4 regions of the Blautia sp. HCP3S3_D9 genome follow, and region 2 is predicted to be linked to each of the others. Evidence: riboswitches for the same ligand, from Rfam matches in the RefSeq annotation. Region 2 holds a riboswitch; each other region holds the start of a gene.

Region 1 (8,151 bases), on a different contig from region 2:
TAAGGCTCATAACTGTAGTGTTCTCTCCTGTAATCGTGCGGATACTGTCCATTGCGCCTGGAAGCGCTCCATATTTCAAAGCAACGATCAGCAGGTCTGTTCCTCTAGCTTCCTGTGGTGTCCATACTTCAGGATGGTAGGTCACACCATTAATCACGCAGCCTTTTTTCATTCGTTCTGCACGTTCACCCTCTGCAATAACTCCCAGTCTGATATCTTCCCGTCTGGAAAGTCCCCATATCACATAAGAACCAACTGCTCCTGCACCAAGAACTGCAACTGTTTTTATCTTCATCTTTTTAATTCTCCTCTTTTGAATTTCTATTTTCCATACTGCCGAAACAGGCATCAACCTGCACAGTGATTTCTGTATCAAGCCATCCTTTTCCTGCCATATCCTCCAGAATCTCACAGGCTTTTTTATAGGACATTCCTTTCTTATAAGGGCGGCTTTCTGTCAGTGCCTGGTAAATATCTACGCATGCCATAATACGTTCCTGTGTATTCAATTCCTCTGCTTTTTTCCCAAATGGATAGCCAGTTCCATCCAGCCGCTCATGATGAAAAGCTGCCCAGTCCCGCATTTCATCAAAGTCATCAATTTCGTTGAGAATATAATAAGTATATGCCGCATGATGTTTCATTACCGCAAATTCATCTTCTGTCAGACGACCAGGTTTCTCAATGATTTCATTGCCTATGGCAACTTTTCCAATATCATGGAGAGCTCCTGCCAGATACATTTTCTGTGAAGTTTCTTCGTCAAAGCCCATAAAACGGAACAGTTTCTCTGCATCTTCAGCAACTCCTATTGAATGGGTGCTTGTAAATGGAGATTTATAATCTACGATCCAGGCAAAAAATTTCGCCAGTAATTTAATCTGTTCGAAACTAAGATTCTGTTTTATACGCGGCACTTTGCTCCACAGACAATTCTCAAGATCATCTCCTCCAAGAAGCAAAAAATTCTCCTCGGAAAAGACCTGAAGAAACGCTTCTATACACACTTCATCCACAACAGAACCGTTCACAGCCTGAAGAAAATCCTTTACTTTCTTCCAGGTATCAGAAGTAAGTGTACCTGTGCAGCAGGTCAGATCAAGCAGATCACATAAATGAATAATCCGGGCAAACAGCGGTATTTCTGTCCACTTCTTCCCAAAAGGTCCGCTTCCGTCTGCGTTTTCATGATGGTACAGAATGACATTCCTTACATCTGTCTGAAACGGAAGATCCTGTATATTGCGTTCGCCCAAAGAGCAATGTAACCCAAGTTGCAGTGGTTCTTCCAACTTTGAAATATCCGTAGTATCACTATGTAATTCTTCCTGAATATATTGTGTCAATGCATTATCATGCAATAAGGCACAGGCCGTCAGATCCTGCAGACTTTCTCCCTGAATTCCCATCTGTTCTGCTACGCAGACACTCATATATGCTACTCGTTTGGCATGCTTATCTGTCACATGAACCAGCTCTGCTTCTACACAGTCCAAGGCATAAGAGCAGGCACCCAGCAGTCCTAAAACATCTAATTTCATAATATTCTCCCCTCAACATTTTCGCTAGAAAAAATTATAACATTTTGCTCTCTGAAAGCCAATTCTATTTTCTAATTCTGCTTTAGTATTATTCCTTTTTGACTTTTTCGAAAATATATGATAATGTTAGTTAGAAGAATCTAACTATTTAGTTTAACCCAATATCTGCAAAGCAATTATTGAGTTAGGAGCAAATATCAACGCGGATAATCATATCCGTTAGATTTTTAAGGAGAAGATTGTATGACACCAGAAAAATATAAACAGCTCTCTATCAAAGAATTCACTCAAGCAGCCAAAGTCTATGACAGCGGACATGCCGGTATTTATGAAATGTGTAAGGATGACTATCCGCCAATCCTGTCAGAACTGGAAAAGGAATCTTTTCATGATGTTCTGGACTGTGGATGTGGAACTGGTCCAATGATCCAACTGCTTCATGAAAAGTATCCCGAGAAACACTATGTTGGTCTTGACCTCACTCCTGAGATGATCAATGTTGCTCAGGCAAAGAAACTTTCCAACACGGAATTTCTTGTTGGAGACAGTGAGAATCTGCCTTTTGCAGAGGAATCTTTTGATGCAGTCATCTGCTCAAACAGCTTCCACCACTATCCTAATCCGCAGGACTTTTTCAATAGTGCATATCGTGTTCTGCGAAAGAGCGGGCGTCTGATTCTGCGTGACTATACCTCTTCGGATTTTGTAATCTGGTTGATGAACCATTTGGAAATGCCGCTGGCTAATCTATTCGGACATGGTGATGTGAAGATACATAAAGCTACAGAATTCGTTGCAATGGCAGAAAAGGCCGGTTTTACAGTGCTGACTATGGAAAAACAGAAAGGATTCCGGGCACATCTTGTTGCACGAAAATAATAGCTATATGACAAAAGTCTCCCGCTTATTGCTACTCACAATTAAACAGGAGACTTTTTTGATTTAATTAAATTTATCATATACTTTTACATATATTCTCATCGACGACACATAATTGCAATTCTTTCATTCCAAATAAATAGGATACGTGTATCTATAGCAAGCCTCGTAAATAATGCATTTAAGACAGTTCAGCAGAATGCGAAAGACAAGGAAGATATCTGCAGGCGTGCTGACGCACGGCAAAGATATCTGACGCAGGATTTCACGCTCTGATGAGCTGGATTAAGATGCATTATTTTAGAGGATTGCTATAAATCCGCATAAAACCAGACATCATACACCCGCCTGCCGCACCCGCTTCCATTACCTGCGGCAGGCGTTCCAGGTTAATTCCCCCAATTGCATACACCGGCACTGGACAGACCTTGCAGATTTCTGTAACAAATCCCAGGCCTTTTCCTTTCAGTCCTTTTTTACATTCTGTTTCAAAAATTGTCCCGAGAATAATCTGTGTAGCTCCGTTTTCTACAGCAGCGTTCATATCTTCCATACTATGACAGGAAACACTGACCTCCTGGAAATCTTTTCTAAGCTGACTACGCTCTTTTTCACTCATAGCCATAAGTACCGGAATAGATATGTGAATCTGTCTGCATCCTAATCTGTTCGCCACTGAAATTCTAGAATGTAGAAAGCAGCGTACGCCACTTTCCCTGCACATTCCCAGAATTTTTCCTGCCAGTATTTCATACTCTTCATCCGGAAGATCTTTCTCTCTCAAAATTACTGCATGCGGATGCAGATGGATTACGTTTTGCATCTGCTCAAGAAAATCTCCCTGTACCAATTTACGATTCGTGATCGCAATGGTATGTTCATATTCTTTACACATAAATATAATCATTCAGAACCGGCTGCAAACCGCCCTGCTCCATATCATCATACATTTTACTAAAAGAACGGTCATCGTTGATCTCAAACTGCTCATCTCCAACATCCGCATCTTCTTTGCCTTCATATTTTTCTTCATGGTCGCCAATTCCAGTGGACACACCTGCCGAAACCTTGGTTGCACAAATCTTTGTGATTCCATTTCGGAACTCAGCACTCTCACGACTGGACACGGTAATTCCCGCAAATGGCAGGAATATACGGTATGCACATAATACCTGACAGAGTTCTTTTTCTCCCACATCACGCGGATTGATCTTGTCATTATTCACGATCGGTCGTAAGCGCGGACAGCTCAAAGATAACTCTGCATGTGGATATTTACGGTTAATATAGTACACATGAAGTGCAGTAGCCAGCGCATCTTTTCGGAAATCGTCAAGGCCAAGAAGTGCTGAAAATCCGGCGCCTCTCATACCTCCCATTAATGCACGTTCCTGTGAATCAAAACGGTATGGCCAGACACGTTTATGCCCCATAAGATGAAGAGTTTCATATTTGTCAGTATGATAAGTCTCCTGAAAAACTGTTACATAATCCACACCGCATTCATGGAGATATTGGTACTCATCCACATTTACCGGATAAATCTCGATACCGATATTTTTGAAATATTTTTTGGCAATTTTTACTGCTTCTCCGATGTATTTCACATCAGAATATGCTCGGCTTTCACCAGTCAATATCAGGATTTCTTCCATTCCTGTTCTGGCAATGACCTGCATTTCATGTTCAATTTCTTCAAATGTCAGCTTCTTCCGTCGGATGTTATTATAGCAGTTGAATCCGCAGTAGATGCAGTAATTCTGACAGTAATTTGCAATGTATAACGGCGTAAAAATATAAACGGTATTTCCAAAATGATTTCTGGTAATCTCTTCTGCTTTTCTTGCCATCTGCTCAAGATACGGTGCTGCTGCCGGAGATAAAAGTGCTTTAAAATCCTCGATGGAGCAGGATTCATGAGAAAGTGCACGTTCTACATCATTCGCTGTATATGCATCGTAATCGTACTCATCCATTGCCCGAAGTACTTTATCTTTGATATCTGATTCAATGACCTGCATCCCCTCCATATACTCCATATGGTTGGTACGAAAAGACGGGTCCTGTTCCAGACGGTGCTTTCTCTCCAGTGCTGCCGGTGGGAGTTTATCACTGTCTACAAAATATACCTGATTTTCCTCATTCATGATTTCAGCTTCCCCCTTAACGTAAAAATCCAGTCAGCGGGTCAGATGCACTTCCACCTCTGGCAAGTACTCTTCCCATTCCAGTAAGGTAAGCTTTTCGACCTGCTTCGATGGCCAGTTTAAATGCTGCTGCCATTTCCGGTACATCTCCAGCTGTGGCGATTGCTGTATTTGCCATGATTGCTGCTGCTCCCATTTCCATAGCTTCGCATGCCTGTGATGGTTTTCCGATTCCTGCGTCTACAATGATCGGCAGGTCAATCTCATCGATCAGTACCTGAATCATGGCTTTTGTTGCCAGTCCTTTATTGCTTCCGATCGGTGCAGCCAATGGCATAACCGCTGCTGCTCCGGCATTCTGAAGATCTCTTGCCACATTCAGATCCGGATTCATATATGGCAACACAACGAAGCCTTCCTTTGCCAGAATTTCTGTTGCTTTGACTGTCTCATAATTATCCGGAAAAAGATATTTTGCATCACGCATAATTTCTATTTTTACAAAATCTCCGCATCCCATGGCTCTGCTCAGCCTTGCGATTCTGACAGCTTCTTCGGCATTTCTCGCACCGGATGTATTTGGAAGAAGTGTGACTCCTTTCGGGATGAAATCCAGGATATTATCCTTTTCCTGAGTATTTGCACGTCGAAGTGCAAGGGTGATGATCTCTGCACCCCCCTGTTCAACTGCTGCCTTGATCAGATTCAGATTATATTTTCCTGACCCCAGAATAAATCGACTCTTAAATTCTTTTCCGCCTAATACAAATTTATCTTCCATTGTGTTCTCCTCTTTTTTAGTCATATTCCATAAGCATGACAACCATAAGTTGGAAACCATTCTTCCAAAACCTAAGTCCGCTGCTCTGATATTTTATAATTTTTCCTGTTTTTCTTTCGAAAATCTTGCAATACATAAACCAGATTTTCTTGTCAAGCGGATAAACCATCCGTTTCGCTACTTGCTCATAACCGAATAACTGCTTAGTTCAATTAAAATAATTTCAACCTCCTCCGACAAATCGCAGGACTTCGATCACATCTTCATCCTGAATTGTCACGCTTCCAAACTGCTCTTTCTGAATGATCTCTAAATTACGTTCTACCACCAGATGATCTGGATTAAATCCGTTTTCTATCAGATACTCCAGCAGATTTTTTCCGGCAATTTCTTTTGCCTCGCCGTTAATCTTTACCATGGATATACTCCTTTCTAACACCCTGAAAGTATACAAAAAGGCGCCGAACAACATACTTTTCCTGTTGTCCGGCGCCTGAAATGCTCTGTGAAAAGTGGTGCCCCCAGTTCACATAAAAAACAGAGAGCACGATACACAAGTCTATTCATTCACGACATGTATTTCCTATTTCCCTACGTTGGCATTATCCAAATCAGGTTCCAGGTCAAGACTAATCAAGTCTACTCTCAGCCCATCTATTTGAGCTCCCTATTTGCGAAGTATTATACAAAATTTTTAAATAATTTTCAAGCTTTTTTCAATATTTTTCTTTATTCCTTATTTTGGTTATCATATAAATCAATCCCCTTTTGTAAATCAATAAACTATATACTCAGTTGACCGAAGTCCTTGTTTTGTTTGTTGTTGCTTTGCTATGAAAACAAACTTTTAATTTCTGTCCTGTATGGCAACGTAGTTGTATATGCATTCGAATATCATATCTATATTTTTCTCAAAAACTTCTTCGATAAATGTATCTCTGTTCTGTGCCATGCTGTAAATAGTTTTGAAAAAAATCCTGATAAGTTCTGCATCAGGAGTGCTGCCCATAAATTTAGTGAAGTAACTGGTAAATGCTGCCTGCATCTGCTGACTGATCTGAGGCCGGAATTTCTCATATCGGCTGCCTGCTGATTTTTCCATCAGAATGATTGCTTCTGTGCGATGCTCAGACAGATATTCCATCATCTGCCGTTCGTTGTCATCTGCAGTATTCGGATCATCTTCTTCTCTTCGTGCAAATGTACTGCACATTTTTTCATAGTCTGTGATCACCGGGGCTAAAATTGCTGAGAGCAATGCTCCTTTGTTTTCAAATGAAAAGTAAAATGCACCGGTCGTGACCCCTGCGTTTTTACAGATATCCCGGAGATTGGCTTTGGCGTAGCCTTTTTTCAGGAATTCTTCTTTGCCGGATTTTATTAATTTTTGTTCAGTTTGTTTTCTGCGCTCATCTTCCATAACAGTTGTTATGTTAGCACATGCTAACCTTGTTGTCAATTATGCCTTCTGACATATAGAAATTTTTATTCTAATAGTGTTACTTACTATATAATCGATTCTAACTTTATCACATCGGCGTTCTTACTTCTATAAGATTTCCATCAGGATCATAGAATCGAATTGCTTTTTGTCCCCACTCATGGGTGAGAAGTTTGTTTACATATCTGGTTTCCGGATAGAATTTTTCCAGTTTTTCGGCAAATGCTTCTATGTTATGTTCCTCGAAGTATAGTTCGCAGGAATTATTTTCAGGGATCACGTCTTTTCCCAGGAATTTTTTCCAGATTGTTTCGTCCTGTAAGACCAGGCCCTCGGTGAGGATCATGTTGCCGTCATTATTAACAACTACGTCAAGATCGAACAGGTCATGATAAAATTTGCAGGATTTCTCAATGTCTTTTACGACGATCAGAACATTTTTTAATCTCATTCTTCGGTCGCTCCTCTCAGTTTTCTCATGATGACTTCCATTCCTCCTGTTGGGGCGCAGAATTTCGGATCGTGGTTTTTACAGCTTGCATATGTTTCTTCAAGGTCAAACCACTCTACTGTTTCCAGTTCTTCTTTCTGCAGGATGAGTTTTGTTTCGTCTACAGGCTGGCTGTAAATGTATACGAAAGCGATCTCATTATCGCGGAACATTTTCCCGTGAAATTCTTTTTCGTATGCTATGCGGAAGTTTCCGGCAAATTCCAGTTCCTGGGGCTGCGCCTGAATTCCCAGTTCTTCGTGCAGTTCGCGAAGTGCTGACTCCAGCGGCTCATCACCGGCCTGAATGTGGCCTGCTGATGAGGTGTCAAACATTCCCGGGAATGATTCTTTATTCATGGCGCGTTTCTGCATAAGTACCTGATATCTGTTATTTATTTTTCGCACGATCCAGATATGGGCAGTTCTGTGACGGATTCCTTTCGAATGGGCGATGGAACGCTCGATTGTTTCGCCAGTTGGGATTCCTTGTTCGTCTACGATGTCTATGTATTCCATGGTTATTCTCCTGATTTCCTTTTAATTTTATCTGGCAAATCTCTCTCCCCAATTTCTTTATTTACTTTTTTACTCTTTTCCAATCTTTCCTTTTCTTCCACAAATCAGGTTGCTGCATCTCTGCAAAGATCCAAAGCTTCTCCAAGCACGGCATGATCATACATCATAATCAAAATCTCCTATCGATTTTCATATACAATCTTTGAAAATAAGCCTGCCGTTGCTTTTCCGGCAGGCTCATTAAATCAAGTCCTTAGCATTCTATGTACATTCTTGCCTCGTAAGGTTTTAAGATGTTGGATTCTCTTTCTGCATAGTTGCTGATCAGAAGTTTCTTGTCTTTCATTTCTTTCA
Region 2 (8,151 bases):
ACTACTTAAAAACATACAAACCAAAATTCCATTGTTGCAGACAATCTGAAATGAATTGGGGCCACGTTACTGAGAATGGAATGAACAATAACGATTACAGAAAAAAAGCTTCGCTATGTTACAATAACAGCAACATCAACGAAGCTTTTTTATTATATTTAAAACTGTTCAGACACGCTTCGGCGTACTAGCTGCAAAACAATCTCAGCCTTTGTTTTTCAGCTTCAAAAGGAGGTTTTTACTATGAAAGCAAGAAGTTTTAAAAAGTTTTTTGTAAGCATCGCTCTCAGTGCAGTTCTTACGTTTTCAACCGCAGCTACAGCTTTTGCAGCAACTGCTCAGCTTATGCCTGTCGAACAGTCTGCTGAATTATCTCCGGAGCAAACGGATATTCCTTCTGTCGATGATTCCAATGCCCAGGCTGCTGGTGTTTCTTACCTTACCTCTGATTCAGGTATCAAACAGATTGCCGCTTCTGAGAATTCTGTAACTGTCCAGTGGAATCCGGTCACAAATGCTGCGAAATATGCGATCAGCATCAGCCCTTTCAGCTCCGGTTCCTACAAACTGCTCGGCTACTTTGACAACAGCCGCAATAAAGCAAAGATCAATAAGTTAAAAGCCGGCACAGCCTACAAAGTAAGGATCACAGCTTTAACCTCATCCGGAACAGCGATTTCATCACGCATCGCCGGATGCACAACCCTTTACTCCAGCGTAACTGTCAAAACCTCTTACGCATCCACAGGCGGTTATACCTTTAACATGAACACTGTAAACCCGGCAAACTCTATCTCAGGTTATAAAGTTATATATCAGAGTTCTGCCGCCCACAAACTTATCACCAAATACTATACCAGACCATCCTTTACCCTACCGTTAAACAAAAACACCTTTTATCAGGTAAAGATTTATCCTTATCTTCTCCTGAATAACAAACGCTACGTAACCACAACCCCGACTACCCGATATATTTCCATGGGAATCGTTCTAAAAAAAGCCGGAAATACCAGCAGTACTATGAGCGTAAAATGGAACAAAGTCGCAGGTGCAAACAACTACTCTGTTTACGTGAAATATCCAAACTCCAGTTCCTACAAGAAAGTAAGAACAACAACAGCTGCCTCATTTACCCTTACCAACATGACCAAAAACGTCAAGTACGGAATCAAAGTTATCGCAAACAAAAAAGTCAATGGAAAAACCTGGACCTCTGCATCAAATGCCTATACAATGTCCCTCACAGGGCGTTAAAATGACAGTTTTTTTTCACTAATAACTATTGAATTACTGTTCACTCCATGCACAGTAAATACTATTGCTACATCAATTCAAAAACTGATTTACATATTGACTTTCTCACATCAGAGTGTTACAATGTGGACAATTAAGACAAGGGGAGCTTGTGTAAACAGGCTGAGAGTAAGCTGTATTGCTTTAACCCATAACCTGATTTGGATAATGCCAACGTAGGGAAAGTTATAGTTCTTCCGGACTGCAATATGCTTGTTGGCGTATTGCAGTTTTTCCTTTTTTATTCGAAAATTTCCAGAAGATATCGTATATATTTCTTACTGGATCGAGGAGTTTAACCCTCTCTGATCTCATCAATCCTTCTCTGATCCGGGCTCCCCTTTCTTAATCATACAGACCGGGGGCACCACTCTCTGTTAATCCAGTAGTTTACTTAAGAACTTACGAATATGCGCAGGTGCAAGTCCCTGCTATATGCAGGAGGCGCAGTTCATTTCGCGTTACTGTACCAGCATTTTGTAATGGCTAAATGTGTACAGCAACAGCAGCCCACAGTGCAGGGCAAGGAGGAAAAAATGACACATTACACAACACAGATGGACGCAGCGCGTCACGGAATCATTACACCACAGATGGAGATCGTAGCAGAAAAAGAGCATTTTGATGTGGATGAATTAAGAAAACTGATCGCAAAAGGACAGGTTATCATTCCCTGTAATAAGAATCATAAATGCATCAGTCCAAGTGGAGTCGGTGCAAAACTGACAACAAAAATCAATGTAAATTTAGGTGTTTCCAGAGACTGGAAAGACGTTGATATGGAATATGAAAAGGTACATTCTGCAGTGGAAATGGGTGCAGAAGCGATCATGGATCTCAGTTCTTACGGCGATACCAGAAGTTTCCGCCGCAAGCTTACTTCCGAATGTCCTGCGATGATCGGTACAGTTCCAATCTATGATGCAGTAGTCTATTATCACAAAGCACTTGGCAAAATCACTTCTGAAGAATGGATTGATATTGTACGTATGCATGCAGAAGATGGTGTTGATTTTATGACTATTCACTGCGGTATGAACCGTGCAACTGCAGCACGTTTTAAACAAAATAAGCGTCTCATGAACATTGTTTCCAGAGGTGGTTCTATCATGTTTGCATGGATGGAAATGACCGGACAGGAGAACCCGTTCTATGAGCATTTTGATGAAATTCTGGACATTTGCAGAGAGTATGATATTACTTTAAGTCTGGGTGATGCATGCCGTCCGGGATGCCTGGCAGACGCTACAGATACTGCACAGATTGAAGAACTGATCACTCTGGGCGAGCTCACTAAACGCGCATGGGAAAAAGATGTTCAGGTTATGATCGAAGGTCCTGGACATATGCCGATGAATCAGATCGCTGCTAATATGGAAATTCAGAAAACACTGTGTCATGGTGCTCCTTTCTATGTACTTGGACCTCTTGTAACGGATGTTGCTCCAGGATATGACCACATCACTTCCGCAATTGGAGGTGCAATTGCTGCCTATTCCGGTGCTGCTTTTCTGTGCTATGTAACACCTGCCGAACATCTTCGCCTGCCGAATGCAGCTGATGTAAAAGAGGGAATTATAGCTGCAAAGATTGCTGCTCATGCTGCTGATATTGCCAAGGGAATTCCTGGCGCTGCTGACTGGGATTATAAGATGAGTGAAGCGAGAAAACGTCTTGACTGGGAAGAAATGTTCAAACTCAGCATGGATCCGGAAAAGGCAAGACGCTACCGTGCAGAAGCAAAACCTGAAAAAGAAGATACCTGCAGTATGTGCGGTAATTTCTGCGCTGTTAAGAATACAAACCGTATTCTGGATGGTGAGATTGTTACTATTTTTGATGAATAATACGATGAATAGTTCTGATTATTGTTTACATTTTGAATCATCAGGAATTATATTATCTGATGAAAATATATGAAACAATACTGAATATTACATCTGCTATCATACATATTTCATCTGGTTTATTGCTTTTATAAAAATAATTTTGCCATAGTTTTTATCTCTTTAAGAGCACAAAAAAATCCACAGTTTAACATCTTATTTCAAAGCTCCAGGCGGATAAGATCATCTGCTTCGCTGCTTGCTTAATTTGATTAAACTGTGGATTTTTATTTTCAAATTTTTATTATATCTGCAATGTTACATTCTCAATTTCTTATGAAATTCCCTCAGCGTATCCTTCTGGCAAAAGATAAATAATGCTGCCAGTGTCAGGAAACTGATACCTGCACATACTACTGACGGATAAACAAATTTCACAATTCCCGTCCAGACAAGTATCATCGGGATCACCCCCGCGATTCCTGCCTGTACAAGATAAAACAGATATTCTTCCCTCTCCAGACGGTTCACCTTTGCGATCACCGGAATGGAAAACTGCACTGCCAGAGCTCCAAATGGGAGTACAAAATCTACAGACCATCCCATCCAACCGATAAAGTGATCCCACAGAATCGCGATCACCGATATGATCAATAACTGCCACATTTCATTCTTCAGAATATTCCTCCGTTTGAAATACGCCACCATAACCACCAGCCATGCACAGGCACATCCCGCACCTGCAAACCAGAACCAGTTTAATGTTCCTGCAGTCATGAAATTGATCATTCCACAGATGACAGCAACTGCCAGGCACAAAAAACTGAATGTCTGCACGACTCTCTGGTTTTCTTTTTTCACCAGTTTTTGCTTCTCTCCGTATGCCGGAAATTCATTTTTTAATTCTCTGTGAGAAACTTCTTCCTCACTGAGCATCCTCTGAAAGTTTCTCTGAATACTGTCATCCGGTATCTTGGAAGTAAAGCCAAGTACCATCTCATCTCCGTAAGAACAAGAGCACATCTGCAGAGAATTTGTGCTGGCAAAGATTCCAAAATGCTGAATATATTCTTTATACTCCTCCGGGAAACGGATAATTCCGATATTAGAATAGACCGCTGTAATACTCCGACTCCCCAGATTTGCCCCGATCATAAGAAAATATTTCTTAATTTCCAGAGGAACCGCACGAACAAAAGGATTTTTCTCAATGCGCACATATCCGCTCATATGCATAGCAATCTTTTCTTTTACCAGTTCCTCCTGGAACTGTCTCTTTACATCCATCAATACATCTTCAAACGTTGTTGTATCCGAAAATGTATACCCGACCTCAATCCATCCGAAGAAATTCGTCATTGACTGAGACGGAAAATAATTTCTAAGATTTACCGGAATCATCAAAGCTATCGGTCGCTTCTGCTGATTCTTCTCGATCTCTTCACGGATAGAGCACAACATCATCGCAGTCAGCAAAACTGTAATGGAAACACCATAGGAACGTGCTCTCTGATGGATATCTCTTACAGAAAGGGCAAGCTCTGTAATATGCATATCCGAATGCATCAGTTTCTCCCCTTTCAACTTGACTGCAGCCGGTTTCTTCCCCGTATCCTTCGGCGTATCTGAGGAATAATACTGGGAAAAACTGTCCTCTTCCTTATCTCCGTGTGTAATTTCCTCCTCGCTCTCTATCCTCGGCAGATTTGCCTGCGGATGCGCAAGAATCAGATAGTTCTGCACCAGTTCCTGCAGAAAATGCATTGCTCCTGTACCATCTGTCAGAGCATGATATACTTCAAAATTAATCCTGTTTTTGTCATAGCTTACCTGAAATAAAAGGGCTTTCTTATCTGGAATATACAGACGGCTGCACGGAGGTTCTGTCTCCTGTTTTACAACTGCTCTGATATCTCTGTGCTCCAGATAGAACCAGAACAATCCCTTTCGCAGGACTGCCTGAAACAACGGATATTTCTCCATCGTCTGATCCAGTGCAGTCTGAAGGATCTCACCACTGACATTCTCCTTTATCTGACAGTAGAAGCGAAACACCCTGGTGTCATTCTTTCCTGTTACCAGTGGAAATGCCAGAGCTGCATTATCCAGTTTTCTCCATTTTGAGTATCCTGTATCCATAGTTTTCCTGCTTTCTTTTTCATCTCGCACATCTTACATATTATTTATGAATTATAGTATCTGTTCGTAGCTTTTGTTCAGAAACTCGTTAATATATTTAAAACTCTCCTGCACATGCAGAAACTTAATTCCCAAGGCAAAGAAACCGTGAAATGCTCCCCGGATTCTGTGAAGTTCTACCATATTTCCTGCTGCCTGTAACTTTCCTGCATATGCTTCTCCTTCATCACGCAGAGGATCATATTCTGCTGTAAGAACCAATGTTTCCGGCAGATTTTTAAGATTCTTCTCCAGAATCGGCGCAAAGTATGGATTCTGTCTATCCTCTTCCGAGCTCTGATACAGTGTGAGATAATCTTCCATTTTTACTGCCGTAAGGAGATAATCGCTGCCATTCTCCTGCACAGATCTGTACGGAGATTCTTCTGTATAACAGTTTCCAAGTGCCGGATAGATCAAAATCTGACGGCGAGGTGTGAATTCCCCTCTGTCTCTTGCCATCAGACACACTGCTGCTGTCAGATTTCCCCCTGCACTGTCTCCAATGATCGTAATTTTCTCCGGATCTGTATTCAGAAACAACTGATTTGTATAGAGAGCTTTTGCGGCAGCATAGCAGTCCTCCAGCGGTATCGGAAATTTATGCTCTGGTGCCAGTCTGTACTCCACAGAAACCACGATATGTGCAGTCGCCTGTGCCATTCTGGAGCATACACGATCATAATTCTCCACACTCTCGGTTACCCAGCCGCCGCCGTGAAAAAACAGCAGTATCGGAAATGTATTGCCTTCTACAACTCCTGCCTGCATAGCTTCTTCTGTAGGAAAATACACTCTTATCGGAACCTCATAATCTCCGTTATAAACCTTTGCATCAAGTTTCTTCAAAAAAATCCTCATCGCATCCAGTTGTTTCAGATCTGCCAGTTTTCTGGACGATTCCACTTCAATATTTCCGTAGGACAGTGCATGCAGAATTGTTTTCATTGTCTTTGATATCAATATCTCTTATTTCCTTTCAGATTTTAGTCATCGGATAAAATCATCCGCCTTCTGTTAATTGATCGCTCCTGATCAGTCATGACGTTCGTCTTTATTACTGTACATCTCACAGAATCTCGCTGCAAATGCAGGCGGCTCCTCATGCACATATAAATGGGAAATATCACCAAATGCACTGATACGGAAACTTGCAATTCCTTCTCTTCTCTCCTCTGTATTGACAGTTGTCACAGAACTTGGTGCAGCACAAAAACCGTGCCACAGCACCATCGGAGAAGCACCGATCAGATGTGCAAGAAGCACACATTCCAGACCAAAATGGCAAAAGAATACCAATGTATCTTCATTTGGTTTCTCTACTCTGTAATAATGTCCTTCACGCACATATCCATGCTCTGCCAGAAGCTCGTCAAATTTCCCTGTTACATAGTCATAATAACCCTTTGCATCTGATTTCTGTAATCTTTCATTTTCATACCAGTGATCGTACTGATAGAAACGTTCGTCCTGTGTCCAGTCCTGGGGAAGCCAGTCCCATACTCTTTTCTGTCTGTCAGTAACGTCCGGACGATCGATCAGAACATCAAATTCCTGAAGCCAGTCACACTCTATTGCTGTACGGTTCATTTTCTTTAATGTAAGAGATGCCGTATCCTTTGCTCTTCCAAGAGGAGAGACATAGAAGTCTTTGACATCAAGTTTTGACAGTCTTTCCGACAGATATTCTACTTCCTTCCATCCTTTCTCAGTAAGCGAATCAATAGAATAATCCGGGTCTCCATGTCGTACGATCAATAATCTCATTTGTATTGTTTCCTTTCTGTATAAAATAAGACTCTTATTACAGTACAGTGATACTCTTTACTGAATTGTCATGCTATCACTGTTCATTATAATAAGAGTCTTACACATCCCCTCGTACGTGTCAAGTTGATATTTGTCAAAAAAGCTGTTCATGTATTACTGATCAACCGCCCTGCAGTTGATTCGGTCAGATCGTATCCGTAAAATCTGCCCCACTGACAGCTCTCTGCCAGTGATTTTCAATCGCCGGTTTTCCTTCTGCAAAGTACGGGATTCTCTCAGTTTCCAGTTCTTCCAGTTTGTCGATTCTGCCTTCCACATACTTCAAAAGTCTGCGTCTGCTGCTTTCCAGACGGGTGATCACACCACCCATTCTTAGATCGATCAGCTCGTATCCGAACGGCTTTGCATCTGTCATCCACAAATCTTCTCTGAGTTCTTTTAATTTCCACAATTTCTCTGTAAGATGTGGAATGATTTCCTCACAAAGCTGTCTCAATGTGGATAAATCTTGTGCATCATATGCCACTTTTATCTGCACACCAAGTTCCGATTTCTGTGACAGAATTTCTGCCAGACAATGATAATATTCAAAAAATCCTGTGTGATTTTTACAGATCTCTGCACTGTTTTTCAGTTCTTCTGCCAACATTTTATAATACTCAGAAGCTCCCGCATTCTTCAAATGATAATCAAAAATTCCAAGCATTGCATCCTGATATAGCAGATATTTAGAAGGATTTTCAGACGCCATATTCACCTGATCACCAAGGAACAGTCTGTCAAATTTATCAAGTTTCAGGAACTCTTTTAGACTACTTTCCACAGCATCTCTGAACTCTTCTTCCAGCGTTGCTTCGTCAAATTCCTGATGAAATCCCAGATATGCAAATAATGCTGCTCCCGGCAGGATCGCATCTACTGGCGTCTCCGCCCCATTGTCCAGCCATGCTGTGCAGAACACTTCCGGTACCTTATATTTTTTACATGCAGAAAGTGCTGATTTTGTACAGGTAAAACTTCTGGAATAGTTTGGTGCGATTCCGTTCCAGATCCAGCATCCACCTGCAAATACAATCTTATCAGA
Region 3 (8,151 bases), on a different contig from region 2:
ATATCCGTTTGACTCGAAGTTCATTACTTTGATTATGAGTAGAGGCTTAATGTCTGAATCAGTGATAAAAATTTTACTGTTCACTGATAATATCCCGCGCGGTGAACGTAAAAAATGCATCTGGCAATGAGATACAGGATAATAGACTACTGAATAGTTGCCAAATTTCGACATAATAGGACAAGAATTCCTCTTCTATTCCTGAAGTAAACAGAAAAAATGTGAAATTTTAATAAAATAGTGTTAAAATTCAAAAAGGTGTGTTATAATAGATTCATCAAACAGCAAAGGGGATGGAAGCATGAAATTTATCATCAGCGGAAAGAATATTACAGTTACAGAAGGTCTTAAGACAGCGGTCCAGGACAAGCTCAGTAAACTGGAAAGGTATTTCACTCCTGACACCGAAGTTGTAGTAACTTTAAGTGTTGAAAAAGAAAGACAGAAAATCGAAGTAACAATCCCTGTAAAAGGAAACATTATCCGTTCCGAACAGGTAAGCAATGACATGTATGTATCAATCGATCTGGTTGAAGAAGTCATTGAACGTCAGCTTCGCAAGTACAAAAATAAAATTGTAGACAAACAGCAGGCAGCTGCAAACTTCCAGAAAGCATATCTGGATAAAGATTATGATGAAGATGAAGATGTTAAGATCATCCGTACCAAGAAATTCGGGATTAAACCAATGTATCCGGAAGATGCATGCGTACAGATGGAACTTCTTGGACATAACTTCTTTGTATTCTATAATGCAGAGACCGAGCAGGTAAACGTAGTCTACAAACGTAAAGGTAATACTTACGGTTTAATTGAACCAGAATTCTAATACGACAACCGAATTCGGACAAAATACACCGTAAAGTGGGGTGTGCAGATTGTGGGAATGATTTTTCAAATACGCTCTAGAACACGCTCTAAACCTTATCAGAACATAAAAGGCCATAAGAAAAGTTTTCATAACAACAACAAAAGAACTTCCGTGCGGAATAAAAAAACTTCTGCACGGAAGTTTTTTTATGTCAAAAAATAAATTGAGAGCAGATTAAAATTCTTTTTACGTTATAAAAAACTTGCCAAAATCTGAATATTATGTATAATAAAGAAGAAAAGAGTAATGAACAACAAAATAATGAACAACAGGGAGCTTGCGTATCAAGCAGGCTGAGAGTGGGATGAATGCCCAGACCTGCAAACCTGATTTGGATAATGCCAACGTAGGGAATGGATACGTAAGTATAAATACAAACGTGAATTTGAGCAGATATATCAAACAGGTATATTTGTTTTTTTATGCCGTTTTTCCGAAGTCTTTCAGGTGTCATTAAAAACGACGAAAAGGAGATAAGAATTATGCTGGGTACATGTTTACAGAATGTCAGAGAAAGAGAACCTCTTGTCCACAATATCACTAATTATGTCACAGTAAATGATGTGGCAAATGTAATCCTTGCGAGCGGGGCAAGCCCGATCATGTCAGATGAGCCGCAGGATGTAGAGGAAATTACAGCAATCTGCGGAGGGCTGAATATCAATATCGGAACTCTGAATGTGAGAACAATCGAAGGAATGCTGAAAGCAGGGCATAAGGCTAATGAATTGGGACATGTAGTTCTGCTGGATCCAGTTGGTGCCGGAGCAAGTTCTCTTCGAACAAATACAGCAGTGAAGCTGATGCAGGAGTTAAAGCTTAATGTGATCCGTGGAAATATTTCAGAAGTTAAGACACTGGCAGCAGGAAGTGGTACAACCAAGGGCGTTGATGCAGATGTAGCTGACGCAGTGTCAGAAGAGAATCTGGATGAAGCAGTTGCATTTGCAAAGAAATTTGCAGAGAAATCAGGAAGCATTGTTGCCATAACAGGAGCGATCGACCTTGTCAGTGACGGAGAGAAATGCTATGTGATCCGTAATGGCCGTCCGGAAATGGGAAGGATCACAGGAACAGGATGCCAGTTATCCGGTCTTATGACAGCATATCTTGTCGCAAACCCAGAACAGAAGTTAGAAGCAGCAGCTGCAGCAGTCGGCGCAATGGGACTTGCAGGAGAAATCGGATGGAGTTATATGCAGAAAGGTGACGGCAATTCTACTTACAGAAACAGGATCATTGATGCAATTTATAATATGACAAAAGAACAGTTAGATGAGGGTGCGAAATATGAAGTGCGATAAGAAAGATTTACTGCTTTATGCAGTGACAGACAGAAGTTGGTTAAATGGTGAAACTCTTTACAGTCAGGTTGAGAAAGCACTGGAGGGTGGAGCAACATTTGTACAGCTTCGTGAGAAACATCTGGATCATGAGACTTTTCTTAAAGAGGCAAAGGAACTGAAAGAACTTTGTGCGAAATATCAGGTTCCGTTTGTGCTGGATGATGATGTGGAACTTGCACTGGAAGTTGGTGCAGACGGTGTTCATGTAGGACAGAGTGATATGGAAGCCGGAGATGTCCGTGCAAAACTTGGAAAAGATAAGATTGTCGGAGTATCTGCCCAGACTGTAGAACAGGCACTTCTCGCTCAGGAACGCGGTGCAGATTATCTGGGGGTAGGTGCAGTATTTCCAACCAGTTCCAAGGATGATGCAGTGGAAGTAGATCACGAAACAGTGAAAGCTATCTGTGAAGCAGTGGATATTCCGGTCATTGCGATCGGTGGTATTTCAAAAGATAACGTACAGGAATTGGCAGGATGTGGACTTTGTGGAATTGCAGTTATCTGTGCTATTTTTGCGAAGCCGGACATAAAAAAAGCAGCAGAAGAGCTGAAAGAAGCTACCGCGAAAATGGTGGAAGCATGTTAGCATAAATTTTCTACGTACAGTGGATGGGATGAAAACAGTAATGCTATTTGTAGAGAGATGAAAAGAGGAGTAAACAGAAAATGAAAACAGCAGTAACGATTGCAGGAAGTGATTCCAGCGGTGGAGCAGGGATCCAGGCAGATATTAAGACAATGCTTGCAAACGGCGTTTATGCCATGAGTGCGATTACGGCACTGACAGCACAGAATACCACAGGGGTGACGGCGATCATGGAAGTGACATCGGAGTTTCTGGGAGAGGAACTGGACAATATTTTTACAGATATTTATCCGGACGCAGTAAAGATCGGAATGGTATCTTCTGGTGTTTTGATCGAGAAGATTGCAGATAAACTGGAGGAATATAAAGCAAAGAATATTGTAGTTGACCCGGTTATGGTGGCAACAAGCGGAGCAAAGCTGATCAGTGATGAAGCTATCGGGACTTTAAAACAGCGGTTACTTCCTATTGCAAGTGTGTTGACTCCGAATATTCCGGAGGCAGAGGTTCTGGCAGAAATGGAAATCCATACAGCAGAGGATATGATAGAGGCAGCAAAGAAAATCAGTGACAGATACCATTGCGCAGTTCTCTGTAAAGGAGGACATAAGTTAAATGATGCCAATGATCTCCTCTACAGAAATGGTTCCTATCGCTGGTTTGAGGGAAAACGCATTGATAATCCAAATACCCATGGAACTGGCTGTACTCTTTCCAGCGCTATTGCATCTAATCTTGCGAAAGGATTTGATATGGATAGAGCTGTAGAACGTGCGAAAGACTACATTTCAGGTGCGCTGGCAGCAATGCTGGATCTGGGAAAAGGCAGCGGCCCGATGGATCATGGATTTGCGATCACAGGAGAATATAAGAAAGAAGCCGGGGAGGTATAAGTCTCATGGAAACGAAAAGAACCGGCTTATTTGAAAACGGACTGATCTGGTTTGGAGCGGGAGTTTCTATAGCAGAAATCCTGACAGGAACTTACCTGGCACCGCTTGGCATGGGAAAAGGTCTGGCAGCAATTATTGTGGGACATATCATCGGCTGCCTGATGCTGTTTCTGGCAGGTGTGATCGGCGGTAAAGTCAGAAAGAGCGCCATGGAAACTGTAAAAATGAGCTTTGGACAGAAAGGAAGTATTCTGTTTGCTGTTTTGAATGTGCTTCAGCTTGTTGGCTGGACTGCCATTATGATTTATGACGGTGCACTGGCAGCAGACGGGGTGGTAAATACAGGACGCTGGATCTGGTGTCTGGTCATCGGAGCACTGATCATCCTCTGGATCGTCATTGGAATTACAAATCTTGGAAAGATCAATACGGTTGCCATGGCAGCTTTGTTTATCCTGACATTGATCCTCTGTAAGGTGATTTTTACCGGAGGCGGTGCAGGTGTAGCTGCTGATGACAGTATGACATTCGGAGCAGCAGTAGAACTTGGCGTTGCCATGCCGTTATCCTGGCTTCCGCTGATCAGTGACTACACAAGAGAAGCGGAAAAGCCTGTGAAAGCAACAGCAGTCAGTGCAGTGACATACGGGCTTGTGAGCTGCTGGATGTATGTGATTGGAATGGGCGCTGCGATTATTACCGGAGAGTATGATATTGCGCAGATTATGTTAAAAGCAGGCCTGGGAATTGCAGGACTTTTGATCATTGTGTTCTCAACAGTGACAACTACATTTCTGGATGCTTATTCTGCAGGTATTTCCAGTGAGACCATCGTAAGTAAATGGAATGGAAAACATGTGGCGATTGTAGTAACCGTTATTGGAACCATTGCAGCAATCGTATATCCGATGGATAATATTACAGATTTTCTGTATCTGATTGGTTCTGTATTTGCACCAATGATCGCTATTCAGATTGCAGATTTCTTTATTCTGGACTTGGATAAAAGCAGCCGGGCAGTACATATTCCGAATATGATCATCTGGGTGATCGGATTTGTGGTGTATCGTATTCTTATGAATATTGATATGCCGGTAGGAAATACACTGCCGGATATGGTGATCACGGTTATTCTTTGTCTGATCGCAGCGAAAATAGTGCCGGAGAAGAAGTAATATATAGAAACAAAATTTCAGCCAGATGTGAAACATGAAAAACAGTAGTGTTTCACATCTGGCTGTTTTATATTGCTTTTTCCTGCTTGAATTTTGACGTACTACCTGAAATATGGTAGAATATTAGAAAATCTGTAACTGTTCAGCAGTCTACTGAACAGTTACGAAAGTCTTGAAGAAAGAAGGAACAGAATGCTATGAGAAAAGCCGGAGTATTAATGCCAGTTTCCGCACTTCCGTCCAGAGTAGGTGCCGGAGAACTTGGAGAGTCAGCATTTCACTTTATAGAATTATTAAAGAAGAACCATGTCAAAATATGGCAGATCCTTCCGCTGAACCCGGTAGGATATGGAAATTCACCATACCAGCCATATTCCTCCTGCGCAGGAGATGAATTATATATCAGCCTGGATAAGCTTGCAGAGGATGGGCTTTTGAAAGAAGCACCGGAAGCATTTTTACAGAATGCAAAGAGGGTTGATTATGATGCTGTCCGCCAGTACAGAGAACCGTATCTGAGAGAAGCATTTGCAGCATTTCAGGAGAAGAACGGACAGGAAGAGCCTGCATATAAGGAATTTGTTTCACAGGACTGGGTGTATGAATACGGAGTATTCCGTGCTCTGAAGAAAGCAAACAATGGAGACTGTTGGAATGACTGGGCAGAAGAAGACAGAAACTGGCCGGAGAACAGGCATGAATTACTGGCAGAGACAGAGGCAGAAGCACAGTATCAGATGTTCCTTCAGTATATTTTCTATACACAGTGGATGAATGTGAAGAAAGCTGCAAATGAAGCAGGAATTGAGATCATGGGAGATGTTCCGTTCTATGTAGGTCAGGATTCTGTAGATGTATGGGGCGGAAAAGATAATTTCTTATTGGATACAGATGGACGTCCGATCTTCATCGCAGGAGTACCGCCGGATTATTTCAGCGCAACAGGACAGAGATGGGGAAATCCGATTTATGACTGGGATCATATGAAAGAACAGAATTATCAGTTCTGGGTAAACAGAATTGGTTACAGCAATAAGTTGTTTGACATCATCCGAATCGATCATTTTCGGGCATTTGATACATACTGGAAAATTCCTGCAACATGCCCGACAGCCATTGACGGCGAATGGATCGAAGCGCCGGGATATGAAGTAATTGACACATTAAAGAAAGAGATTCCGGGACTGAATCTGGTGGCAGAGGATCTGGGACTGCTTCGTCCGGAAGTTCTGGTACTGAAAGATCATTACCATCTGAAAGGTATGAAAATCCTTATCTTCTCTGTGGATACAAGTGGGAAATATGCCCGTGATACCTTCCATGATGTGGAAAATATGATCTTTTATACAGGAACTCACGACAATGACACCATTATGCAGTGGTACAATGGCATGAGTACTGCAGCCAGAAGAAAAGTCCGCCGTATGCTGAAGAAAGCAGGCGCATCTTATGGATCCATGAAAGAAAGATTCCTGAAGTATACCCTGCAGAATCAGGCAGAATATGCAATTATCCCGCTTGCAGATATTCTTGGACTTGGAAAAGAAGGCCATATCAATACACCGGGAACCATCGGATCTCCGAACTGGGAGTGGCACTTACCGAATTTCACACAGGCAGAAAAAGAACTGCATAAATTTGGAAAACTGATCATTGAGACAAAGCGTGTATAATAAAAACTATACAAAAAGTTTATAAATGCCAACAAATTTCTTTCTTTGTTCAAGAAAAATTCATTGTTTTCCATATAGGAAAGTGTTAGAATAGATAAGTATTGTGCAGTTACTGAGAACAAAGTGAACAGTAACATTGTGTATAAAGAAAATGTTTATACTGGTAACAGATAATATAAAGAGATAACAGGAGTTAAACCTAATATGAATGTGTTTTCAAAAATATTCGGGAGCCGCAGCCAGCGAGAGGTTAAGCGTATCATGCCTCTGGTTGAGAAAATCGAAAGCCTGCGCCCGGACATGCAGAAATTAAGTGACGAGGAACTTAGAGGAAAAACAAGAGAATTTAAGAAACGTCTTGAAGAGGGAGAGACACTGGATGATCTGCTTCCTGAGGCATTTGCGGTTGTACGTGAAGCCGGCAAGCGTGTTCTTGGAATGGAACATTTCCGTGTACAGCTCATCGGTGGTATCATTCTTCACCAGGGCCGTATCGCAGAGATGAGAACAGGTGAAGGTAAAACACTTGTTGCTACACTTCCGGCATACTTAAATGCTCTGGAGGGTAAAGGTGTTCACATCGTTACAGTCAACGATTACCTGGCTAAACGAGATTCCGAGGAAATGGGACAGATCCACGAATTCCTTGGTCTGACAGTTGGTGTTGTTTTAAATGACATGAAGCAGGACGAACGTCGTGCTGCATATAACTGTGATATTACTTATGTTACCAATAACGAACTTGGTTTCGATTATCTGCGTGACAACATGGTTATCTATAAAGAACAGCTGGTACAGAGAGATTTGCACTACTGTATCATTGATGAGGTCGACTCCATTCTGATCGATGAGGCGCGTACACCTCTGATCATTTCCGGACAGAGTGGAAAGTCTACCAAATTATATGAAGCCTGCGATATCCTTGCTCAGCAGTTAGAGCGTGGTGAAGCCAGCCATGAGATGACCAAAATGGCAGCCATCATGGGTGAGGAAGTTATCGAGACAGGTGATTTCGTTGTAAATGAGAAAGATAAGATCGTAAACCTTACTGAGCAGGGTGTTCATAAGGTAGAGAAATTCTTCCATATCGAGAACCTGGCAGATCCGGAAAACCTGGAGATCCAGCACAATATTACTCTTGCACTTCGTGCCCATAACCTGATGCACAAGGATCAGGATTACGTAGTTAAGGATGATGAGATCCTTATCGTTGATGAGTTTACCGGACGTATTATGCCGGGACGGCGTTATTCAGACGGTCTTCATCAGGCAATCGAAGCAAAAGAGCATGTTAAGATCAAACGTGAGAGCAAGACTCTGGCAACAATCACATTCCAGAACTTCTTTAATAAATATGACAAGAAGGGCGGTATGACCGGTACAGCTATCACAGAGGAGAAAGAGTTCCGTGATATCTATGCAATGGACGTTGTTGAGATTCCGACTAACAAACCGGTAATCCGTGTTGACCATGAAGATGCTGTTTATATGACAAAGAAAGAGAAATTCAACGCAGTTGTTAATGCTGTAGTGGAAGCTCATGCAAAACAGCAGCCAGTACTGGTTGGTACAATTACAATTGAAACTTCTGAACTTATCAGCCG
Region 4 (8,151 bases), on a different contig from region 2:
CGTGGGCAATTGTTCCGTTATTTAAGTGCTCGATCATTGTCATGATCTCTGCAACACCTGCCTTGTCATCTGCACCAAGGATTGTGGTTCCATCGGATGTGATGAGGGTTCTGCCTTTTAATGAAGACAGGTGCGGGAACATTTTCGGAGAAAGTACTCTTCCACTGGTTCCAAGTGTAAGTTCTCCGCCGTCATAATTCGGAGTGACAACCGGAGTAACCGGATGATCGCAGAAGTCAGATACTGTGTCCATGTGAGCGATAAAACCCAGTTTTTTGCGGGATTCGTATCCCTCAGTTGCCGGAATATGTCCGTAGACATAGCAATGGTCATCTACGCTGGCATCTTCCACACCCAGGTCCTTTAATTCCTGCACCAACTGTCTGGCGAGGTTAAACTGGTACTGTGTGGATGGAGAAGTTCCAGTTTCTTCACTGCTTGGTGTGAAAACTTTTACATAAGATAATAAGCGTTCGTATGCTTTCATGATAAACCTCCTGGTATCGGGCTGAGCCAGATTTTTTTAACTCAGCATTGTATGTTAAGTATAACACGTTATAGGAATTACGTAAAAATATTTCTTGTATTTTGGTTTTACTCTGTATCTAATTTCTCTTTTTTATCTTTCTGGAAGATATGGAAAATGTATGCTAGAATAAAAATAGTAGTTCATATTAAAAATATTCAGGAAAGGTAACGGGGGAAATGGAGAAAGAGGAAAAGCGTGCAGTTCAGGAGAATGGCACGGAGGAACGAAGCACGGAAGAGAAAAGTCCGCTGAAAGGGAAATTGCAATATTATAGCGGAGAGATTCAGCGGGATGTGACGAATCTTGTGAAGTGGCTGATGCTGGCGGTGCTTGTGGGATGTATTGTGGGAGCAGCGAGTACGCTGTTTTCTTTTGCACTGAAAGGTGTGACGAATTACAGGAAAGAGAATGGATGGATGTTTTATCTGTTGCCTGTAATGGGTCTGATCATTGTGTTTCTGTATGAGAAATTTGGCAAGGAAGATGGAGGTACGAATCAGGTGCTTTCTACGGTGAGATCGCAGGATGATGTACCGATTCTGTCTGCACCGCTGATCTTTATTTCTACGGCGCTGACACATCTGGCAGGCGGTTCTGCAGGACGTGAGGGTGCGGCGATTCAGCTTGGCGGAAGTATTACGAATCAGCTTGGACGGTGGATCCATCTGGATGAGGAGGACCGCCATGTGATCGTTATGTGTGGTATGAGTGCGGCATTCTCTGCGCTGTTTGGAACTCCGATGGCAGCGGCTGTGTTTGCATTGGAAGTTGTGAGCGTTGGTGTTATGTATTATACGGCGCTGATGCCGTGTATGATCGCATCATTGATCGCATCTGGATTTGCGGCTGGTATGGGAGTTACGCCAGAGGCTTTTCATGTGGTGGATATTCCGGAACTGACCATTGAAACGGGACTGAAGATGGGAGTTGTTGCTGTTGGATGTGCTGTGATCAGTATTGTGTTCTGCATGGTGCTGAATGGAGTGGCAGGAGCGTATGGAAGATATTTTAAGAATCCGTATGTTCGTGTGGTTGTGGGAGCATGTCTGGTGATTGGAATTACGCTGCTGTTGGGAACTACAGATTATATGGGGGCCGGTGCGGAACTGATTGAGAAAGCAGTAGAAACAGGACAGGTAAGACCACTGGATTTCTTTTGGAAACTGGTGCTGACAGCATTGACCATGCGCGCCGGATTCCGCGGCGGTGAGATTGTGCCATCGTTTTGTATTGGTGCGACATTTGGATGTGTGATGGGAAACTGGCTTGGACTTTCCCCGTCTATCTGTGCAGCATGCGGAATGGCAGCTGTATTCTGTGGCGTGACAAATTGCCCGATTACATCAATTCTCATTGCATTTGAGATGTTTGGATTTAAGGGAGTTTCCTTTTATCTGATCGCAGTTTCTATCAGTTATGCGGCTTCCGGATATTATGGACTGTATAAGGACCAGACGATTGTTTATTCTAAGTATAAGGCAAAGTATGTGAATAAACCTACGCGGTTTTAACCGAAACTGCAGAGCAGTTGTTCGGTGTAGAGATATAAATAGAAAATAAGGACAGTTTTTCAGTCTAATAAGAATCTGAAAAACTGTCCTTATTTTTGTTATTCTAAAGCCATGAAAAGCGACAGTTGAGGCAGACAGATTTGTCTATTGAAGAAATTTCTCTGGGTGTCGGTTATGAAAACCAGAGTTATTTTTTCCGGCAGTTTAAGAAGCGATATGGAATGATTCCAAGGAGATACCGGATAGAAAAAGGACAAAAAGTATGTAAACTTTTGAAAAATTCAGAAAGAGTCGGTATGCTTTTTACGTTGCAGGGAAAGAGAATAAATGTTAAAGTAAATGATACGGTATAGTGGGGCAGGGAAATAATAGAGATTATCCTGAAAAGTGTTTTATTACAAAATAGCAGTGACAGAAATTATATCGAATATGTAGAGAGAGGATGGAGTTTACTTGGAAAAAGATAATCAAAGTACGCAGGAGATAAATTCGCAGGCACAGAATCCGCTTGGTATAGCACCGGTAGGTGGATTGATCGCGAAGTTTGCGATTCCTGCGATCATCAGTATGCTGGTCAGTGCGATGTACAATATCGTGGATCAGATTTTTATTGGACAGGGTGTGGGGATGCTGGGAAATGCAGCTACAAATGTGGCGTTTCCTGTTACAACGGTCGCAACTGCGCTGGCATTGCTTTTGGGAATTGGCGGTGCATCAAATTATAATCTGGAAATGGGGGCAGGACAGGAGAAGAAAGCCAGCGGGATTGCAGGTACTGCGTTGTCGTCACTGGCAATCAGTGGTCTGATACTCGCTGTGATTGTACTGATGTTCCTGAAACCACTTCTGACATTGTTCGGGGCAACTGCAGATGTTATGCCTTATGCTGTTGATTATACAGGTATTACTGCATTTGGACTTCCATTTTATATTTTGTCTGTCGGCGGGAATCATGTGGTCAGAGCAGACAGAAGTCCGACTTATTCTATGGTCTGCATTATGATAGGTGCGATTATTAATACTATTCTGGATCCGCTGTTTATTTTTGGATTTGGATGGGGGATTAAAGGTGCTGCATGGGCAACAGTGATCGGACAGGTTGCTTCCGGAGTTCTGGTAATTGTGTATTTTTGTAAGTTCCGAAAAATGTATCTGTCCGGTGAGATGCTGAAACCGAAACTGTCATATCTGGGGGCAATTATTTCTCTGGGACTTGCTTCCTGTATTAATCAGATTGCAATGGCAATCGTGCAGATCGTATTGAATAATATTCTGCGTTATTACGGAGCAAATTCCGTATATGGAAGTGATATTCCCATTGCCTGTGTAGGTGTTATCTCCAAAGTCAATATGGTGTTTATGGCAATCTGTATTGGTATTTCTCAGGGCAGTCAGCCAATCTGGGGATTTAACTACGGAGCAAAGAAATATGACAGAGTAAGACAGGCATACCGTTATTCTGTAACTGCCTGTACAGTAATTGCAACGATATTCTTTTTCTGTTTCCAGATATTTCCACACCAGATCGTGGGTATCTTCGGAACAGGAAGTAATCTGTATTTCCAGTTTGCAGAACACTATCTGAAAATATTTATGTTTATGACTTTTGCAAATGGGATCCAGCCGGTGTCTTCCGGTTTCTTTACCTCTATCGGTATGGCGAAGCTGGGTATTGTAATGTCTCTGACACGACAGGTGATTTTTCTTCTGCCATTGATTATTATCTTCCCATTGTTTATGGGAATTGATGGAGTGATGTATGCAGGACCGATTGCAGATGCGGCGGCATTTGTGTTGGCAATTGTGTTTGCGAGACGAGAACTGGGAAAGATGCGCAGTGCGGAAATAGTATAAAAAGTTCCCGCAGATGATATGGAAGAAATTTATCCATATTGTCTGACGGGAACTTTTTTGTAAAAAATTATTGATAAACTGTAGATTATAAAAGATTGTAAAATTGATCGAACAGCTCTGTCTGGAAGCTTCCGGGGCCGGAGCTGTTTTTCTCTGCTCTTTCTCCTGCTGTGCCAAATTCTCTGGCTGCTGAGACGGCAGCTGTAAATGGGTCTGTAACTGCCAGATAGGTGGCACAGATCATTCCAAGCATACATCCGGTTCCTGTAATCTGTGACATGGCAGGAGTGCCGTTTGTAATAAATTCACACTTATTGGCAGAGACGATCATATCTTCCTTGCCTGTGATAAGAAGTGTGGTATTCCACCGGGAAGCTTTTTCCTGGAAAAGTTCTTTCAGATGGGAACGATTGGCATCTGTAAGTACATCCTGTACGCCTGCGTCAATTCCGATTGCATGTGAGGTCTGTCCGGACATGGCAAGAAGTTCAGACATATTTCCTTTAAGGAGTTCGGGCATGTGGATGTTCATAAGATTTTGCGCGAATTCGTAACGCAGATTGCTGCAGGCGGTTCCTACCAGATCAAGCATAACAGGGATATGGAGACTGGCAGCAGTTTTCAGAGATTCCGGCATGGATTTCATACGCGCATCGGTGATATTTCCAAGATTCAGTGCCAGTGCATGAGAGCTTCTGGTGATTTCAGCTACTTCTGCCGGATGTTCTGCCATGATCGGGCGGCCTCCGGCCGCCAGAATAATATTCGCACAGTCATGAATAGAAATCGGATTAGTGATGCAATGAATCAGCGGCTGTGCTGCTCTGGTTAATTGTCTGGGATTTGTCTGATTTACGATCATATACTTTTGCTCCAAGGCTTTGTTGAAATTTGGCAAGCATTCCTGCGTGACTTAATGCTTTCAGGAAGAAATAGGCAATGGTGCCGCCCATGCAGGTTGCTGCCAGAAACATTGGTGTATAGAAAAATGCGTTCAGTCCGCTTCTGCCCATAAGAAATGCCATTACAGGATAGGAAACCAGAGAGCCGATGATACCGGTTCCGAAGATTTCACCGATCACTGCGCAGATAATCTTTCCATGAGAAGCGCGGTAGAAAACGCCTGATAAAAATGCGCCGAATACGGCACCTGTCAGTGCAAGTGGCGGGATACCCATAAACATCATGCGGATGATTCCGATGAGAGTGGCACAAAGAAGTGAATACCACGGTCCCAGAAGTACGGAACAGACGATGTTTATCAGGTGTGCAGTAGGGCACATACCCTCGATTCTCAGAATAGGTGAGATGACAACGCCGATGGCAACCATCATGGCGAGCATGACCATTCTGAGTGTTTTTGATCTGTCTGTGTTCATAATAATGAACCTCCTTGAAATGAAGATTTGGTCTGCCGAAGCAGACATTATCAGTTGTGCAGGAAACAGATAAAATCCTGCAAAAAAAAATCTGCCGGAATAACACACTGGCAGATTTTAATATACAAATACAGTCCCTACGCTGGCATTATCCATATCAGGTGCGGTCGAAGATCAATCTTCCTCTCAGCCTGTCTCACAGGCTCCCGTTGTTATCATCTATATGCAGATTTTTCTTGTGTTAGAGTAACACAAGCATCTGGAAAAGTCAATGGGATGTAAAATCAGGTCAGCAACCCCTTTTAGAGTGTTGCTGGAATAAAAAATCTATTTGTACTAAAACGATTGTCCGTGCTATGATTAACAGGTAGATGACAGACAGCATATTATGAAAAAGAAGCTGTCTGCATGGACAGAAAGGCAGGTTAAATCTGATGAAACAGGAAAATTACATAAAGGGTATGATAATGATCATCCTGTCGGCGTTTTTCTTTGCTTGTATGAATGTGAGTGTGCGTCTGGCAGGTGATCTGCCGTCTGTGGAGAAGAGTTTCTTCCGGAATCTGGTGGCGGCGGTGTTTGCAGCGATAATTCTCCGTAAGAATCGTACAGTGCCGAAGGTGGATAAGAAATACTGGGGACCGCTGATCCTGCGTTGTGTGTGCGGGACACTGGGGATTCTGTGTAACTTTTATGCCATTGACCATCTGTTGGTGGCAGATGCATCGATCCTGAATAAGTTATCTCCGTTTTTTGCGATTATTTTTTCATTCCTTTTGTTAAAGGAAAAGATCAGACCGGCACAGGCAGCGTGTGTTGCGCTGGCGTTTATCGGATGTTTATTTGTAGTGAAACCGGGATTTCAGAATGCGGCACTTGTTCCGGCACTGATCGGAGTCTGCGGTGGACTGGGAGCAGGAATTGCGTATACGATGGTGCGTGTACTGGGAACTCACGGAGTGAAGGGACCAGTTATCGTGTTTTATTTTTCATTTTTCTCCTGCTTGTCGGTTGTACCCTGGATGTTGTTCCATTTCACACCCATGAGTATGAAGCAGCTTGTGACATTGCTGATGGCAGGATTATTCGCAGCGGGCGGACAGTTTACGATTACGGCTGCATACACCTATGCACCTGCAGGGAAGATTTCCATCTTTGATTACTCGCAGATTATTTTTGCTACGATGCTGGGATTTATCTTGTTTGGAGAGATTCCGGATACGTACAGCTTTACAGGATATGTGCTGATTATTCTGGCATCATTGGGTACCTTTCTTTATAATATGAGGGTAGCTAAGGCTGGTAAATGAAGAAAAAGTAAAAAAGGATTTTCTGATTTTATCCAGTAAGTCTGATGAAATCCGATCAGTATATAGAATTATTGGATTGTAAACTATAAAATAAAAAAAGTTGTCAATAAAAACGCTTTGTGTTAAAGTATCCAATATGTTAAAAAATTAAGGAGAAGGGTGCACAAAGATGTCTTTTATAAAAAATATTCCACTACGCCCTCACCATGGAATGTGCCTTGCATATTTCAAGGGTGAGGGATACAGTAATGGGTTTTCCGCACATATGCAGGAAATGCTGGATATTTTCCAGAAGGGAGCAAAGATACAGCTTCATGCAGATACAGACGAGATCTGTTCTGCCTGTCCGAATAATGAAAAAGGATGCTGTTCTTCCTTTTCACTTGTAGAAGCATATGACAATGCAGTGCTGGAACTATGCGGCCTGGAGAATGGACAGATTATGGAATTTGATGATTTTACAGATGTTGTTCAAAAGAAAATCCTGGCATCAGGAAAGAGGAAAGAAATCTGTGGGAATTGTCAGTGGAACTCCATCTGTGAAAGTCAGAAGAGCAGATGGGAGAAATGCTAAGAAAAATAGAGTAACAGAATGAATAGCGTTCCGGTACAGAACAGAAGCTATGAATAAAAAAGTCAAATGCGCAAATAGTGCAGTGAAAGGACATAACGATAAAAATGGAAAATACAGAATCACGTTTATATTTCGCCAGTGACTACATGGAGGGTGCACATCCTGCGATCATGAAAAAGCTGATGGAGACGAACCTGGAGAAAACAGTGGGCTATGGTCAGGATCCATACACAGAAGATGCGAAAGAAAAGATCAGAAAAGCCTGCAATGCACCGGAGGCAGATGTATTTCTGCTGGTTGGTGGAACACAGACCAATGCCACAGTAATCGATGCACTTTTGAAATCCTATCAGGGAGTTGTGGCTGCGGATACAGGTCATATTGCAACCCATGAATCTGGCGCTATTGAATTTGGTGGACATAAGGTTCTGACAGTACCGCAGAAAGATGGAAAAATCTCTGCACAGCAGATTGAGAAGCTGGTGAAGGATTTCTATGATGATGCCAATTATGAGCATATGGTAATGCCCGGGATGGTATATATTTCCCAGCCAACAGAATATGGTACCCTGTATTCCAGAGAAGAATTAGCAGCTCTCAGCAAAGTCTGCCGGGAAAATCATCTTCCCCTTTATGTGGATGGCGCCCGCCTTGCCTATGCACTGGCAAGCCCGGAGAATGATGTGACTCTCACTGATCTGGCAGAACTTAGCGATGTATTTTACATTGGAGGAACCAAATGCGGAGCATTGTTTGGAGAAGCAGTGGTTATACCGCAGAAAGAACGGATTCCTCATTTCTTTACGATCATCAAGCAGCATGGAGCATTGCTTGCCAAGGGACGGATTGCAGGAATCCAGTTTGGTGAGCTGTTTACGGACGGGCTGTACCTGCGGATCGGCAAACCTGCAATGGAAGCTGCAGAGCAGATCAAGGATGCACTGAAGAAGTATGGATATCAGCTTTCTCTGGATACTCCCACCAATCAGATCTT

The links. Region 2 has a riboswitch for thiamine pyrophosphate ahead of thiC (phosphomethylpyrimidine synthase ThiC). Riboswitches for the same ligand answer to the same signal wherever they lie in the genome.
Region 1: it holds a riboswitch for thiamine pyrophosphate, as region 2 does, so the genes downstream of both, thiS (sulfur carrier protein ThiS) here and thiC (phosphomethylpyrimidine synthase ThiC) in region 2, are expected to answer to the same signal.
Region 3: it holds a riboswitch for thiamine pyrophosphate, as region 2 does, so the genes downstream of both, thiM (hydroxyethylthiazole kinase) here and thiC (phosphomethylpyrimidine synthase ThiC) in region 2, are expected to answer to the same signal.
Region 4: it holds a riboswitch for thiamine pyrophosphate, as region 2 does, so the genes downstream of both, thiW (energy coupling factor transporter S component ThiW) here and thiC (phosphomethylpyrimidine synthase ThiC) in region 2, are expected to answer to the same signal.

What each region holds. Positions count from the first base shown of each region.
Region 1 is NZ_JBQHWS010000029.1:7,982-16,132, forward strand. It holds gene ACTNES_RS07820 (ketopantoate reductase family protein) at 1-295, opposite strand, end outside; gene ACTNES_RS07825 (HD domain-containing phosphohydrolase) at 300-1,541, opposite strand; gene ACTNES_RS07830 (class I SAM-dependent methyltransferase) at 1,785-2,420, shown strand; gene ACTNES_RS07835 (thiamine phosphate synthase) at 2,716-3,327, opposite strand; gene thiH (2-iminoacetate synthase ThiH) at 3,308-4,567, opposite strand; gene ACTNES_RS07845 (thiazole synthase) at 4,584-5,348, opposite strand; gene thiS (sulfur carrier protein ThiS) at 5,572-5,766, opposite strand; TPP riboswitch at 5,920-6,027, opposite strand; gene ACTNES_RS07855 (TetR/AcrR family transcriptional regulator) at 6,196-6,807, opposite strand; gene ACTNES_RS07860 (VOC family protein) at 6,878-7,240, opposite strand; gene ACTNES_RS07865 (NUDIX hydrolase) at 7,237-7,797, opposite strand; gene ACTNES_RS07870 (glycoside hydrolase family 13 protein) at 8,051-8,151, opposite strand, start outside.
Region 2 is NZ_JBQHWS010000002.1:7,031-15,181, forward strand. It holds gene ACTNES_RS00840 (fibronectin type III domain-containing protein) at 244-1,254, shown strand; TPP riboswitch at 1,386-1,494, shown strand; gene thiC (phosphomethylpyrimidine synthase ThiC) at 1,830-3,140, shown strand; gene ACTNES_RS00850 (DUF6320 domain-containing protein) at 3,438-5,258, opposite strand; gene ACTNES_RS00855 (alpha/beta hydrolase) at 5,310-6,245, opposite strand; gene ACTNES_RS00860 (histidine phosphatase family protein) at 6,333-7,064, opposite strand; gene ACTNES_RS00865 (beta-N-acetylhexosaminidase) at 7,252-8,151, opposite strand, start outside.
Region 3 is NZ_JBQHWS010000095.1:4,072-12,222, reverse strand. It holds gene hpf (ribosome hibernation-promoting factor, HPF/YfiA family) at 302-829, shown strand; partial or broken gene ACTNES_RS15165 (hypothetical protein) at 809-865, opposite strand; gene ACTNES_RS15160 (DUF6783 domain-containing protein) at 842-1,033, shown strand; TPP riboswitch at 1,131-1,241, shown strand; gene thiM (hydroxyethylthiazole kinase) at 1,354-2,175, shown strand; gene thiE (thiamine phosphate synthase) at 2,162-2,806, shown strand; gene thiD (bifunctional hydroxymethylpyrimidine kinase/phosphomethylpyrimidine kinase) at 2,887-3,699, shown strand; gene cytX (putative hydroxymethylpyrimidine transporter CytX) at 3,705-4,874, shown strand; partial or broken gene malQ (4-alpha-glucanotransferase) at 5,057-6,547, shown strand; gene secA (preprotein translocase subunit SecA) at 6,752-8,151, shown strand, end outside.
Region 4 is NZ_JBQHWS010000125.1:1,216-9,366, forward strand. It holds gene pepT (peptidase T) at 1-487, opposite strand, end outside; gene ACTNES_RS17000 (chloride channel protein) at 706-2,040, shown strand; gene ACTNES_RS17005 (helix-turn-helix domain-containing protein) at 2,166-2,393, shown strand; gene ACTNES_RS17010 (MATE family efflux transporter) at 2,494-3,894, shown strand; gene thiM (hydroxyethylthiazole kinase) at 3,980-4,756, opposite strand; gene thiW (energy coupling factor transporter S component ThiW) at 4,686-5,273, opposite strand; TPP riboswitch at 5,390-5,493, opposite strand; gene ACTNES_RS17025 (DMT family transporter) at 5,708-6,583, shown strand; gene ACTNES_RS17030 (DUF1284 domain-containing protein) at 6,753-7,157, shown strand; gene ACTNES_RS17035 (threonine aldolase family protein) at 7,262-8,151, shown strand, end outside.